Regions from separate parts of the Proteus sp. MB838 genome, predicted to be linked through region 3. Evidence: predicted binding sites of a transcription regulator. Region 3 holds the regulator's gene; each other region holds the start of a gene.
The links. Region 3 encodes PurR, which represses purine synthesis genes. Its sites were predicted from a motif close to CANGCAAACGTTTGCNTG; they were not measured.
Positions count from the first base shown of each region.

Region 1: purL (phosphoribosylformylglycinamidine synthase) is a predicted target of PurR. The motif match lies at 1,954-1,971, and genes of this name have one in related genera.
Region 2: cvpA (colicin V production protein) is a predicted target of PurR. The motif match lies at 1,516-1,533, and genes of this name have one in related genera.
Region 4: purT (formate-dependent phosphoribosylglycinamide formyltransferase) is a predicted target of PurR. The motif match lies at 1,367-1,384, and genes of this name have one in related genera.

Region 1 covers NZ_BAABMO010000007.1:49,247-53,142, reverse strand. Annotated here, with positions in the region: gene purL (phosphoribosylformylglycinamidine synthase) at 1-1,872, opposite strand, end outside; gene mltF (membrane-bound lytic murein transglycosylase MltF) at 2,137-3,606, shown strand.
Region 2 covers NZ_BAABMO010000029.1:36,945-40,840, forward strand. Annotated here, with positions in the region: gene folC (bifunctional tetrahydrofolate synthase/dihydrofolate synthase) at 1-777, shown strand, start outside; gene dedD (cell division protein DedD) at 767-1,405, shown strand; gene cvpA (colicin V production protein) at 1,588-2,079, shown strand; gene purF (amidophosphoribosyltransferase) at 2,110-3,627, shown strand; gene ACYUCW_RS12905 (UbiX family flavin prenyltransferase) at 3,749-3,896, shown strand, end outside.
Region 3 covers NZ_BAABMO010000023.1:59,751-63,646, reverse strand. Annotated here, with positions in the region: gene sodB (superoxide dismutase [Fe]) at 115-693, shown strand; gene cydH (cytochrome bd-I oxidase subunit CydH) at 828-911, opposite strand; gene purR (HTH-type transcriptional repressor PurR) at 1,180-2,205, shown strand; gene punR (DNA-binding transcriptional activator PunR) at 2,215-3,117, opposite strand; gene punC (purine nucleoside transporter PunC) at 3,237-3,896, shown strand, end outside.
Region 4 covers NZ_BAABMO010000019.1:56,569-60,464, forward strand. Annotated here, with positions in the region: gene ACYUCW_RS10135 (aminoimidazole riboside kinase) at 1-154, shown strand, start outside; gene rarD (EamA family transporter RarD) at 395-1,306, shown strand; gene purT (formate-dependent phosphoribosylglycinamide formyltransferase) at 1,418-2,617, shown strand; gene htpG (molecular chaperone HtpG) at 2,821-3,896, shown strand, end outside.

The sequences.
Region 1 (3,896 bases), on a different contig from region 3:
ATATTCACCTGCTGTTTGATGTGATGTGACATCACGCAACATTTTCGGCGCTTTACCTAACAAGATATCTAAAGGCATATCTATTGGTTTATTATCAAAATGTGTATCATTTAACACTAATTCACGCTCTTGTGTTGCCTCGCCAATGACCGCATAAGGGGCTCTTTCTCGTTGGCATAGCGCATCAAATAGTGGCATTTTTTCTGGGGATACCGCTAATACATAACGCTCTTGCGACTCATTACACCAGATCTCTAGAGGACTCATACCCGGTTCATCATTTAAAACGTTACGTAACTCAAAACGACCTCCACGCCCGCCATCATTGACAAGCTCAGGCATGGCATTAGAAAGCCCCCCCGCTCCGACATCATGAATAAATAAAATCGGGTTATCATCACCTAATTGCCAACAGCGATCGATAACCTCTTGGCAACGACGCTCCATTTCTGGGTTATCTCGTTGCACAGAAGCAAAATCTAAATCAGCATCTGACTGGCCGGAAGTCATAGAAGAAGCCGCACCACCTCCTAGGCCGATATTCATTGATGGGCCACCAAGTACAATTAACTTAGCACCCACGGAGATCTCACCTTTTTGCACGTGATCTTCGCGAATATTACCAATACCACCAGCCAACATAATAGGTTTATGGTAGCCTCGAATTTCAATACCATTATGACTATTAACCTGCTCTTCATAGGTTCTGAAATAACCTAATAAGGCGGGGCGACCAAATTCATTATTAAATGCGGCTCCACCTAAAGGGCCTTCTGTCATAATGTCCAGTGCACTGACAATACGTTCTGGTCTGCCAAAATCTTCTTCCCAAGGTTGTTCAAACCCCGGAATACGTAAGTTAGAAACGGAAAAACCGACTAAACCCGCTTTAGGTTTTGCCCCACGGCCTGTCGCCCCTTCATCACGAATTTCGCCGCCAGAGCCAGTTGCTGCACCAGGCCACGGGGAAATTGCCGTTGGGTGATTGTGCGTTTCCACTTTCATTAAGATATGGACAGGCTCTTGATGATAACGGTAATGCCCTTTTTCCGTATCGGGATAAAAACGCCCAGCAACGGAGCCTTCCATTACAGCAGCATTATCTTTATAAGCCGACAAGACATAATCAGGAGTTTGCTCAAAAGTATTTTTAATCATTTTAAATAATGATTTGTCTTGCGCTTTACCGTCGATTATCCAATCTGCATTAAAAATTTTATGACGGCAATGCTCTGAGTTTGCTTGAGCGAACATATAAAGTTCTACATCAGTTGGATTACGTTGCAAACGTTTAAAAGCATCTACTAGATAATCAACTTCATCATCAGCCAGCGCTAACCCCATTTCAATATTGGCAGCAACTAGCGCATCTTTACCGTGAGCAAGAACATCAATTGTTTTTAATGGGGTGGGTGTCTGTTCAGCAAATAGCGCATTAACTTGTTGATAATCGGTAAAAATTGTTTCCATCATACGATCATAAATAAAACCGTATAACAACTGCCACTGTTCTTCGGCCATCGTATCGCTATCTATATAATAAGCAATACCACGTTCAATTCTAACCACTTGTGCTAAACCACAATTATGGGCAATATCTGTCGCTTTAGTCGACCATGGTGAAATGGTTCCCGGTCGTGGTACAACAATACGCATCTCTCCAACAAGCTCATGCTCTGTTAATGAAGGGCCATAGTGCAGTAACTTGCTTAATTTAGCTTGTTCATCTTCAGATAGCTGTCCATCCACTTTTACAAAATGGATAAACTCCGCATAAATACCACGGACAGGAAGTTGGTTTTCCTGACATAAAGTTAATAGTTTATTAATACGAAAAGCGGATAAAGCGGGGGAGCCACGCAGGATTTCCATAATATTGAGTTCTCTCTTTTAGCAGCTAACCTGATCAATCATTCAGGGGAAACGCGCCTAGTATAATAGAATAACTGCTCAGACGAAACCGTTTGCGTGAACAAAATAACAGCATTTAACTTAGCGTGTTTTCATCATTAATTGGTGTAATCAAGTTGCGTCTTAGCAAAATGTTGAGCAAAATGGTCGATTACTGGAAATTTATCCATGTTTAAATGACTACTTTACACACAATAAAAAACAACGTTAACGAGAACCAACCTATTGAACAATATAAGGATTAACTATTTCGTTATCGTTATCATAGCGCTATTTTCAGCTGCGATTATTGCACTGAATATTACTTGGCCTGACAGGCAAAAAGCGCAGATAAATAAGATTTTATCTCGTGGTGAGCTTAGAGTGAGTACTATCCCTTCACCACTGATAACGATAAATGATAAAAAGGACCCCGTAGGTTTCGATTATGAATTAGTGAAACGCTTTGCTGATTATCTTGGCGTGAAACTTGTCGTTAATATGCGGACGAATATCAACCAACTCTTTGATGATCTGGAGAATAATAAAGCAGACTTTATTGCCGCTGGATTAATTTATAATAAAGAAAGGCTAGATACGACACGAAGTGGGCCAGCCTATTTCTCAGTTTCTCAACAACTGATCTATCGTAAAGGCACATTGAGGCCTCGTCGTTTTGATGAGCTTAATGGGCGCCTTGTCGTCGCAGCCGGTTCAGCTCATGCCAGCTTATTAAAAACATTAAAAGAAACGCAATATCCTGAACTCGAATGGGAAGAATCAGAGACTAAAACGACGTCACAGCTACTTGAAGAGTTATCTGAAGGTAAAATAACTTATGTACTGGCCGATTCAATCAGCGTCGCGGTACAACAACGCATTCACCCTAATGTTGCAGTCGCTTTTGAGGTGACGGAAAGTCGTCCATTAACGTGGTATTTACCAAATCAAGATGATAATAGTCTGTATGCAGCCATGTTGGATTACTTCAATCAACTTTCCCAAGACGATGTGCTCGCAAGACTAGAAGAGAAGTATTTTGGTCATGTTGGTTCATTTGACTACTTTGATACACTCTCTTTTATTACCGCCATTGACTCAATATTACCTAATTATCAACCTCTGTTTGAAAAATATGCCGAGACTTTTGATTGGCGTTTATTAGCAGCAATGGCTTGGCAAGAATCACATTGGGATCCCCATGCCACGTCACCGACAGGTGTAAGAGGCTTAATGATGCTAACACGTCCAACTGCATCAAGTATGGGTATAACAGATAGGTTAGATCCCGAAGAAAGTATCAAAGGAGGTGCGCAATATTTAAAACATCTTCTTTCTCGCCTACCAGATACTATCCCTGATGATGAAAAAATCTGGTTTGCACTTGCCGCTTATAACATGGGATATGGTCATATGTTAGATGCAAGAAAGCTAACCGAACAGCAAGGCGCCAATCCTAATAGCTGGTTAGATGTAAAAGCGCGGTTACCTTTGCTCAGCCAAAAGAAATACTATTTAGATCTTCCCTATGGTTATGCGAGAGGACATGAAGCTTATCGTTATGTTGAAAATATTCGTCGCTATCAACTCAGTTTAGAGGGATACCTACAAGCAAAAGAGAGTAAAAATAAGATCCTATCAAAAGACGAAAAAGACGATTCAGCCAATACTGCTTTATTACCGCCTCGCTCCGTAGGCTCCCCCTCTTCATCTTAGTTGTCAATTATATAGCCTCTTTTTAGGGGCTTACTACCCTCGTTTTTTATTCATCTAACCACAATTTTAGCAGCATAATCCTCTCTATGCCGTGCTATAACTTGGTATCCTCCCCCTCTTGAAGGACGGGTTTTACTGCGAACTTGATAAAAAATGTTACTATTTTAATACTTTTTTTATTAAAAATAGTTAAATTACTCATGTTAAAAAAAATAACAAATTAATCTAAAACCACTCACAGAATGAGTAATTTGACTTAAAAACAACCAATAAGGCTATTTTTAGTACAT
Region 2 (3,896 bases), on a different contig from region 3:
ACCGATTGGCTAGGGGCTGATAGAGAGCATATTGGTCATGAAAAAGCCGGTATCTTCCGTAAAAATCACTATGCTGTTGTAGGCGAGCCAGATATGCCACTTTCTATTGCACAAGTCGCGCAGCAGAAACAGGCTAAATTATTTCGTCGTGGTGTTGATTGGTCATTTTCTATTGATGGTGATCACTGGCATTGGCGTAGTGCAGATAAGCAGTTTGAAAAACTTCCCATCCCTAATATTCCCTTAGCCAACGCAGGTACGGCAATGGCAGTGATACGCTGCTTATTGAAAACCAATGATAAAGTGAGTCAAGGGATCACCCATCAAAGTATTGTTGAGGGAATGAGTAAAGCTCAGTTGCCGGGACGTTTTCAGATAATTTCGCAGCATCCATTAGTTATTTTTGATGTTGCTCATAATCCGCATGCTGCTGGATATTTAGCCGAAAAACTGGCGCAATTACCGCGTTATTCTGATACCAAAGTGCGCATTGTTGTTGGTATGCTGGGTGATAAAGATATTGCGGGTACATTAGCGTGTTTATCCCCTCAAGCCGATCAGTGGTATGTTGCGCCATTGAATGAGTTTCGTGGCGCATCAGCCCAGGTATTAGCTCAGCACCTCGACTATCCGGCAGTATTTGATAGTGTCGAGCAAGCATGGCAACAAGCAATATCTGAGGCGCAAAAAAATGATATTGTGGTTGTATGTGGATCATTCCATACCGTTGCTCATGTAATGGAACTATTGGAAAAGGAGAGTGCGAGTGGCAAGTAAATTTCAAAATCGCTTAGTCGGAGCCGTTGTTCTTGTGGCGGTAGGGGTTATTTTTCTTCCTACATTATTTGACGGCGATAAGAAATATAACGAAGACCAATTTGCCTCTATTCCTTTAGTCCCCAAACCCGGTGATGAGCAAGATATTGAATCAATAGCGCCGATTGAGCAAACCACAACACCGTCAACGCCATCAGAGGGTGCTTCTGAGGCGATGATCTCTGAAGCGGTGACGGGGGTTGAACAGCCTCAAGTTTCTACTCCTGAAGTATCGGAGCCTCAAGTAGCGCCATCAACACCGGTTGTTGAGCCACCTAAAGTGGTTAATCCGCCTGTAGAGCCACCAACTACTCCGCCACCGGCGGTATCAGAAACAACCGCGCCGAAAGGTGAGGCTTGGGTTGTGCAGTTAGGTGCCTTGAAAAATGCGGCGAAAGTTGAAGAAATTATTGCAAAAATGCATCTCTCCGGTTATCCAGTATATACCGTGCCTGCTCGCCCTGTTTCAGGAAAAGTGACACGTATCTATATTGGGCCTAATGCCTCAAAAGCAGAGTTACAGGCGATGTTACCTCGCCTTAAAAAGCTAACAGGCCTGCAAGGTGAAGTAAGAGCCTATAAACCATAACTATGTTGATGAGACATCAGATGAGTGAAGTAACAAGGTGTTAACTTATTGCGGCGATTATGATTTTTCATGTCGCCGTAAATTATTTTAAAATTATCGAAAATTAGGGTTACGCAAACGTTTTCGTTTTCTGTTAGAATGCTACCGTATTAATGCGGGGCATCGTTATTGGATAGAGATTTATGGTCTGGATAGATTACGCCATTATTGCCATTATCGGTTTTTCTGCATTAGTTAGCCTGATCCGTGGCTTTGTTCGTGAAGCATTATCACTTATCACCTGGGGTTGTGGTTTTTTTGTTGTAAGTCAGTTTTATCCTTATCTAGCCGTCTATTTTACTCGGTTTGAAGATGAGCTGGTTCGTAACGGGATTGCGATTGTCACACTGTTTATTGCAACGCTAATTGTCGGTGCGGTGATTAATTATGTGATTAGCTCTCTTGTTCAACGCACAGGGTTATCAGGTACAGATCGTGTGTTGGGGATCTGTTTCGGGGCTTCAAGAGGTGTGCTGATTGTATCAGCGTTACTTTTTGTCTTGGGTGCTTTTACTCCTATGGCAGACAGTGCCGATTGGCAACGTTCTGAGCTTATTCCTCAATTCAACCATATTATTAGGTGGTTCTTTGACTACCTACAAAATGCGTCAAGTTTCGTGTCGGAGAAAATGTAACCTCTCCGTCTGGCTGATGAGGATCTTTTCATGTGCGGTATTGTCGGTATCGCTGGAGTTAATCCAGTAAACCAATCGATTTATGATGCGTTAACGGTGTTACAACACCGAGGTCAAGATGCAGCAGGCATTGCAACAATTGATGAGAATAACGGTTTTCGTCTACGCAAAGCAAATGGGCTGGTGAAAGATGTCTTTGAAACGCGTCATATGTTGCGTTTAAAAGGAACTATCGGAATAGGACATGTACGTTATCCAACCGCGGGCAGTTCGAGTGCATCAGAAGCGCAACCTTTTTATGTTAACTCACCTTTTGGGATCACACTTGCACATAATGGTAATTTAACCAATGCGCATTTGCTGCGTCGTCAATTATTTGAAACTGCTCGTCGACATATCAATACCACCTCAGACTCCGAAATTTTACTCAATGTGCTAGCGTATGAATTAGATCGCTTCGATCATTTTCCGCTAGAGCCAGATAATATTTTTACCGCTGTTGCGGCTATGCATAAAAAATTACGTGGCGCTTATGCTTGCGTTGCTTTGATCATCGGCCACGGCTTATTAGCTTTTCGTGATCCTTATGGCATTCGTCCTTTAGTGTTAGGCAAACGTACTTTAGAAGATGGACGCAGTGAGTATATGGTTGCGTCTGAAAGTGTCGCTCTAGATACACTAGGATTTGAATTCTTGCGTGATGTAGCACCCGGTGAGGCTGTTTATATCACAGAGCAAGGACAACTGTTTACCCGTCAATGTGCTGAAAATCCGCAATTAGTGCCTTGTCTATTTGAGTATGTTTATTTTGCGCGCCCAGACTCTTTTATTGATAAAATTTCCGTATATAACACCCGTCTACGTATGGGGCAAAAGCTCGGCGCTAAAATTGCTAAAGAGTGGGAAGATTTACAAATAGATGTGGTGATCCCTATTCCTGAAACTTCTTGTGATATTGCATTAGAAATTGCCCACATCTTAAATAAACCTTATCGACAAGGTTTTGTGAAGAATCGTTATGTTGGACGTACTTTTATTATGCCCGGCCAGCAAGAGCGTCGCAAATCAGTACGTCGTAAACTAAATGCCAACCGTGCAGAATTTCGCGATAAAAATGTGTTACTTATCGATGACTCTATCGTACGTGGCACAACATCAGAGCAAATTGTTGAGTTAGCGAGAGAAGCGGGGGCTAAAAAAGTTTATTTTGCCTCAGCCGCTCCAGAAGTGCGTTTCCCTAATGTTTATGGTATTGATATGCCTAATGCCAATGAATTAATTGCTCATGGGCGTGAAGTGGATGAAATACGTAAACTGATTGGTGCTGATGGACTTATTTTTCAAGATCTCTCTGATTTAATCGCTGCTGTTCAAGAAGAAAATCCAGATATCAACCAATTCGAATGCTCTGTATTTGATGGTGTCTATATCACAAAAGATATTGATCAAGGCTATTTAGATTACCTTGAAAATTTACGTCGTGATGATGAACATAAAATTCGTGATCAACATGAAGCTGAGAACTTAGAAATCTATAACGAAGGATAATTTTCCGTTAAAATAGTCACCTTTATCAAGCGTCGATGCTAGCGTAACACTACATCGGCGCTTGTTTTTTGAGGGTTAATCATCATAATGATTAACAAAGATATATATTCTGAGGATTATAATGAAAAAGCTGATTGTCGGGCTAACAGGTGCCAGTGGCGCAATTTATGGTATTCGTTTATTAGAAATACTTAAATCCGTGCCATCCGTAGAAACTCACTTGGTGATCAGTCAAGCGGCGCGTCGTACCATTTCATTAGAAACGGATT
Region 3 (3,896 bases):
AGCAAAATAGTAACAACTTAGTGAGTTCATTTGCCTCATTTTATCAATTCAGTTGAATTAGATGGAATGGTTTAAGGCACAAAACCCGAAAATGATAGGATAAAGGAGTACGCAATGTCTTTCGAATTACCAAAATTACCTTATGCGTTAGATGCTCTTGAGCCACATATCTCTAAAGAAACATTAGAATACCACTACGGCAAACACCACCAAACTTACGTAACCAACTTAAATAACTTGGTTAAAGGTACTGATTTAGAAAATAAATCTTTAGAAGAGCTCATCAAAACTACTGAAGGTGGTATTTTCAATAATGCCGCTCAAGTTTGGAACCATACATTCTACTGGAATTGCTTAGCACCAAACGCAGGCGGTGCACCAACAGGTAAAATTGCAGAAGCAATCAATAAAGCGTTTGGCTCTTTTGAAGAGTTCAAAAAACAATTTAATGATGCAGCTGCAAAAAACTTTGGTTCAGGTTGGACTTGGTTAGTGAAAAAAGCAGATGGCTCATTAGCTATTGTTAATACATCTAACGCTGCAACACCTGTTTCTGGCGAAGATAAACCACTGTTAACTGTTGACGTCTGGGAGCACGCTTACTACATCGACTATCGTAATGCACGTGTGAAATACTTAGAAGAGTTCTGGGCACTGGTTAACTGGTCATTTGTTGAAGCAAATCTTGCTTAATTGACTGTTTCAGAGATGGGAAAACCATTTTTGATAATCTAATAACAAAGGGCCTAGTGCCCTTTGTTATATTGATATATTTGATTGCTCACTTTGGATAGCTAAAATTTAAGCAAATAATTAGCAATTAACAATCAAAACAATAAACTTGCATATATTACGATCATAACCAGTGCTGCTACTGCGGTACTTAAACCAAATTTCAGATCCGTATCCATCTATTTCTCCCTCAAAATGATTATAATACTCAGATTAAACCATAATCTTGTCATGGTTAATTATTATTACATATCAAGTTTTGCTAAAATAGCGACTAGAGCACAATTTATAACATTGATTAATACTTTCACTTTTGAGCTAGATCATACAAAATTCACAGCTAATCGCTAAATTATTGCCAGTGTTTGCCCTATATATGACTATACTGGCAGTTAAACCATAAAATGAATTAAAAGAGACCAATGAAGGTCAGGAGTTTTCCACACCATGGCAACAATAAAAGACGTGGCAAAACGCGCAGGCGTATCAACCACGACTGTTTCTCATGTGATCAACAAAACTCGTTTTGTTGCTGAGAACACAAGAGCGGCAGTTTGGGCTGCGATAAAAGAATTAAATTATTCGCCGAGTGCTGTCGCACGTAGTTTAAAAGTCAATCACACTAAATCCATTGGTTTATTAGCCACGTCCAGTGAAGCACCTTACTTTGCTGAAGTGATTGAAGCTGTTGAAAATAGTTGTTATAGCAAAGGCTACACGCTAATTTTATGTAATTCACATAATAATCTTGATAAACAAAAAGCTTATTTAGCTATGTTGGCACAAAAACGTGTTGATGGTTTATTAGTCATGTGTTCAGAATATCCCGATCATCTTCTTTCTCTCTTAGAAGGTTATCGTAATATTCCGATGGTCGTCATGGACTGGGGAAAAGCCCGCGGTGACTTTACTGATACCATTATTGATAACGCATTCCATGGTGGCTATATAGCCGGTCGTTATCTTATTGAACGAGGTCATCGTGATATTGGTATTATCCCCGGCCCTCTAGAGCGAAATACCGGAGGCGGTCGTTTACAGGGCTTTTTAAAAGCCATGGAAGAAGCGAAAATTACGGTAAAAGAAGAGTGGATTGTACAAGGTGACTTTGAACCTGAATCTGGTTACAAAGCCATGACCCAAATGCTCAATCAAAAACAACGCCCTACTGCCGTATTTTGTGGCGGTGATGTTATGGCTATGGGAGCAATATGTGCAGCTGATGAGTTAGGATTACGTGTTCCTGCCGATATTTCCATTGTCGGCTACGACAATATCCGTAATGCACGCTATTTCACACCAGCTTTAACCACGGTTCACCAGCCGAAAGAGCGTTTAGGACAAATGGCTTTTTCCATGTTACTCGACCGTATTGTGAATAAACGCGAGGATGCACAAACTATCGAAGTACACCCGCGTCTAGTAGAACGTCGCTCTGTTGCCGATGGTCCATTTATTGATTATCGCCGCTGATCCCCTTCATTAACGAAGCCATTCCTCATTTAAGGTTTGGCTATCGCCTAGATAATCTAATAGCCAAGTTAATGCCGGCGATTCGCTTTTATCAACCCATGTTAGACAGCACGGACTGTCTGGCAAGGGTTGTACTAAGGTAAGGGTAACCAACTTACCTTGTTCGATTAATGGCTCCGCTCGGTGCCAAGGCACCATACCAACACATAATCCTGCTAATAAACACTCAAGCCCCATATCCCATGAAGGCACTATCATTCGGCGCTGATTATTTAATGCCCAAGTATCTCGTTTTGGTAAACTACGTGAGGTATCTTCTAAACATAAACTAGGATAAGGCCGTAACTCATCATCGGTTAAAGGATGTGCCGCGCTTGCAAGAGGATGATCAGCATGACACACACATCGCCACGGCATAAAGCCCATATCTTTAAAACTATAACGTTCACCAATAGGTGAAGCTCTGGTGGCACCAATAGCCAAATCAACACGCCCGTTCACTAATGAATCCCAGACACCGTTAAAAACTTCAGGATAAACATAGAGTTCGATATCAGGAAAATGGCGATAAAAGTCCAGAATAAGTTGCTGTGTTCTAGCCGGTTTGACAATACCATCCACGGCAATGCTAAACTGCCCCCGCCAGCCATTTGAGACTTGCTGGCACATATGACGAGTGTCATTCATTTTTTTGATAACAGAACGGGCTTCTTTAATAAAGATCTTACCCGCATCGGTTAATTCAACATCACGATGCCGGCGTTCAAACAAAGGAACGGCAAGCCATTCTTCTAATTGTCTCACGGTGTAACTCACCGCGGAGGGTACTCTGTGCAATTCTTGAGCGGCTGAGCTAAAACTCCCCGTTCTAGCGACAGCATCAACGACCTCTAGCGAGTATTCTGACCACATAATATGTATTCCTTTGAATTTTTTTCACAGCATTAACCAAATATTCCCGTTTCACAAGTAAAATCACTCTTAGCTACAATATATAAAATGTTTTACATCACATAACATAGAAAATTAAAATGACTTTAAAGAATTCCACACAATCAAAAACACCTTCTCTCTTTATGGTGTATCTCGCCTGCCTTAGTATGCTGGGCTATTTAGCTATCGATATGTATCTGCCTGCATTTGGTATGATGCAACGCGAATTATCAATCAGTGAAGGCGCAGTCAGTAACAGCTTAAGTATCTTTCTATTTGGCTTTGCTGTCGCTCAACTACTTTGGGGGCCACTCTCAGACAAATTGGGGCGTAAGCCTATTTTACTTATTGGGCTAAGTTTCTTCTCCCTAGGTTGTCTAGGTATGCTTTGGGTAGACAGTGCTGCCGGTTTACTAACCATGCGCTTCTTACAAGCCTTTGGCGTCTGCTCTGCAGCCGTTATTTGGCAAGCACTAGTGATAGACCGTTTTGATGAGTCTCGCGCTCAACACGTTTTCGCATCAATTATGCCATTGGTCGCCCTTTCCCCAGCCTTAGCGCCACTAATTGGTGCTTTTCTGTTAAACCACGGTGGCTGGCGCATGATCTTTATGTTGCTGATGGCAATTACTCTTGTATTAATGCTACCCACATTGATGCTAAAAAATATTAAACAAAAATCAGTTATTGATGCAGGCCCATCTACAGTATCATTTTTAACTTTGCTTAAGTCACCTATCTATGCTGGTAACGTATTA
Region 4 (3,896 bases), on a different contig from region 3:
TGAACAATATTTATTAAAAATTATTACGCAAGCCGCGGCCTGTGGCGCATTAGCAACCACTAAAAAGGGCACTATTGCTGCAGCACCGAGCCGAAAAGTATTGCGTGAATTTGTCAGTAAACAACCGCCGTTACATGTACGAGATATTTTTTAATGGATTATTTGTTTATTTGCTTGTAAGTCCTATTTTCCCCTTTGCTCTGGTCTTTTTGTGATCTCTATAAATAAGGTTTATACAACTTTATTTATAGAGATTTTTTTTATGTTTTACTCAGTGGTTTATTTTGATAATCGCTTACTTTGACGCTGATAAGTAGCGGATATGATCATATTGTTTGATTCGTTTTCGGCGTATGATAGTAAGGTCTCTTTAACGCTATTGGTGGAAAGTCATATGTGGGCTCAGTCAGGTGTGTTATTAGCCATTTGCTCCTATATTTTATGGGGAATAACCCCTCTTTTTTATCGGCTATTACCCGGTGCTCAACCATTAGAGTTACTTGCACAACGTCTTATTTGGTCTATTCCCCTGTTATTACTGGTTCGATTATTTATTAAAAATAGAACTCGCTGGCGTGCTGTTCTCCAAGATAGACGCTCTATTTTTATGTGTTTATTTAGTTCATTAGCAATGGCAGTCTCTTGGTGCACCTTTACTTATGCACTTACGCATCAACAAGTCTTAGCCGCCAGTCTGGGGTATTTTATTAATCCACTTTTTTCTATTGTATTGGGCGTTATCTTTCTTAAAGAGAAATTAAATCCTGCTGAAAAATGGGCGGTAATATTAATTTGTGCAGGAGTGGGATATCAATTATGGATGTATGGTCAATTACCCATACTGGCACTCGTGATGGGAGGAGCATTTGCGATTTATGGACTCATTCGTAAATTTATTCGTTTTGATGTCATAACTTCATTATTTATTGAAACTTTGTGGCTAATTCCGGTCGCTATAGGGGCGATGATTTGGCTGATTATGCGAGATGAAAGTGCGTTTTCTTCTGCAGACAATTTAACTCGTTTCTATTATATTTTAACCGCCCCAGTGACTATTCTCCCTTTACTGTTTTTTACCGCAGCAATCAAAAGAACCACCTTAACCGTTATTGGTTTAGCACAGTATATTGAACCGACAATGCAGTTTTTACTGGCCGTATTCCTATTCCATGAAGCATTTGATGCTGTGAAAGGAGTAAGTTTTTCATTGATTTGGTTAGGGCTATTGTGTTGTATTTTTGCGCTGATTAGAAAGCGCCTTAATGCCTTAAAAATTCATAAAGGTCAGCATAGCCAAAAAATATAAAGTATTTAAATTTTACTATGGCTATTTTTCTCTTTGTTAAATTCCGTTATGCTACCACTAAATGCAAACGTTTGCGTAATGCGTATTATCTGACTGAGATAAGGATCGAAAATGACCATTTTGGGAACGGCTCTGACCACTAATGCCACAAAAGTGATGTTATTAGGTGCAGGCGAATTAGGTAAAGAGGTGATCATTGAATGCCAACGTCTTGGCATTGAGACTATTGCGGTTGATCGCTATGCCAATGCGCCGGCAATGCATGTTGCTCATCGCCATTATGTCGTCAATATGCTTGATAGCCAGGCATTAAAACAGATTATAACTCAAGAGAAACCCGATTTTTTGGTGCCTGAAATTGAAGCTATTGCTACTTCATTATTAGTCGAATTAGAAAATAATGGTCAAAAAGTTGTACCTTGTGCCCGTGCAGTAAAACTCACTATGGATAGGGAAGGAATACGCCGTCTCGCTGCAGAAACATTACACTTACTGACTTCTCCTTATCAATTTGTTGATGATGAAGCGGCTTTTAGAAAAGCGGCAGTTGAGATTGGTTTTCCTTGCATTGTAAAACCGGTGATGAGCTCATCTGGAAAAGGACAAAGTGTTATTCGTTCAGAGCAAGATCTCACTAGTGCATGGACTTATTCTCAAGAAGGGGGAAGAGCAGGGCAAGGGCGCGTGATTGTTGAAAAGATGATCCCGTTTGATTTTGAGATAACATTACTCACGATTCGTGCTATTGATGGTATTCATTTTTGCGAGCCTATTGGTCATCGGCAAGAAAAAGGCGATTATCGTGCGTCATGGCAACCACAAAAAATGAGTGATATTGCCCTTGCCAAAGCACAACATATCGCTAGTAAAGTAGTGGAGAATTTGGGCGGTTATGGGTTATTTGGTGTGGAACTATTTATCCAAGGTGATGAGGTGTTTTTTAATGAAGTATCACCGCGTCCTCATGATACAGGGCTTGTTACCTTAATTTCACAAGATTTATCAGAATTTGCGCTCCATGTGCGTGCTTTTTTAGGCTATCCCATCGGTGGTATTCGCCAATTAGGTGCTTGTGCTTCCGCGGTGATTTTACCTGAGTTGTCTAGTACTAATATTGTCTATACGGGGTTAGAAAAAGCGCTTAAGGCAAATCGACAAATTCGTTTATTTGCTAAACCTGAAATCGCAGGACATCGTCGTTTAGGCGTGGTGCTTGCTCATGCCGATTCCATAAAACATGCTATTGAAGAGGCGAATTTAGGTGCACAAGCGATTTTAGCCCATGATGGTGATAACCATTTATCGCGGTGATCTACATACCGCCAATGGCTTTATATCATGCTTGCCTTGGCGGTTATTCCTAGCTGTTATGTAATTGATTTTTCCTCTTTATATGGCATTTCAGTATTTTTATTAATGTTATTAAGCTCTGCTCCCTTGAAACTTGCTTAACTATCCCCACCTTTTAAGTCATATCGATTTTTTTCGCCAAATTAGGATAAATTGAGGTAAAAATGAGTATGAAAGATCAGGAAACGAGAGGATTTCAGTCTGAAGTTAAGCAACTTCTACAATTAATGATCCATTCTCTTTACTCTAATAAAGAAATTTTCCTTCGCGAATTGATTTCTAATGCATCGGATGCGGCGGATAAGTTACGTTTTCGTGCATTATCCGATGCAGCTCTTTATGAAAATGAGGGTGAACTTCATGTCCGCATTGCCACTGATAAAGAAAAAAGAACACTGACTATCAGTGATAACGGCATAGGTATGACCCGCGATGAAGTGATTGATAATTTAGGGACTATTGCGAAATCAGGGACTAAAGCATTTTTAGAGTCTATTGGACAAGACCAAGCGAAAGATAGCCAATTAATTGGTCAGTTTGGTGTCGGTTTTTATTCCGCATTTATTGTGGCAGACAAAGTGACGGTACGTACCCGTGCCGCGGGGCAACCTGCTGATAAAGGTGTTTTCTGGGAGTCACAAGGTGAAGGTGATTATACGGTTGCTGATATTGAAAAAGCGGATCGTGGTACCGAAATTACCCTGCATCTACGTGAAGGTGAAGACGAATATTTAGATGATTGGCGTCTGCGTAGTATTATCAGCAAATACTCTGATCATATTTCCCTACCTGTCGAAATAGAAACTAAAAATGAAGAAGACGGCACTGTTACATGGGAAAAAATAAATAAAGCCCAAGCGTTATGGACGCGTAATAAGTCAGAAATCAGTGATGATGAATATAAAGAATTTTATAAGCATCTTTCTCATGATTTTGCTGATCCGCTGTGCTGGGCACATAACCGGGTTGAAGGTAAACAAGAGTACACCAGCCTGCTGTATGTTCCTTCTAAAGCACCTTGGGATTTATGGAACCGTGAACATCAACATGGTTTAAAACTGTATGTACAGCGCGTCTTTATTATGGACGAAGCTGAACAGTTTATGCCTAACTATTTGCGTTTTATCCGCGGATTAGTCGATTCTAACGATTTACCGTTGAACGTTTCTCGTGAGATCTTACAAGATAGCTCTGTGACACGTAATTTACGTAGCGCATTAACTAAACGTGCATTACAAAT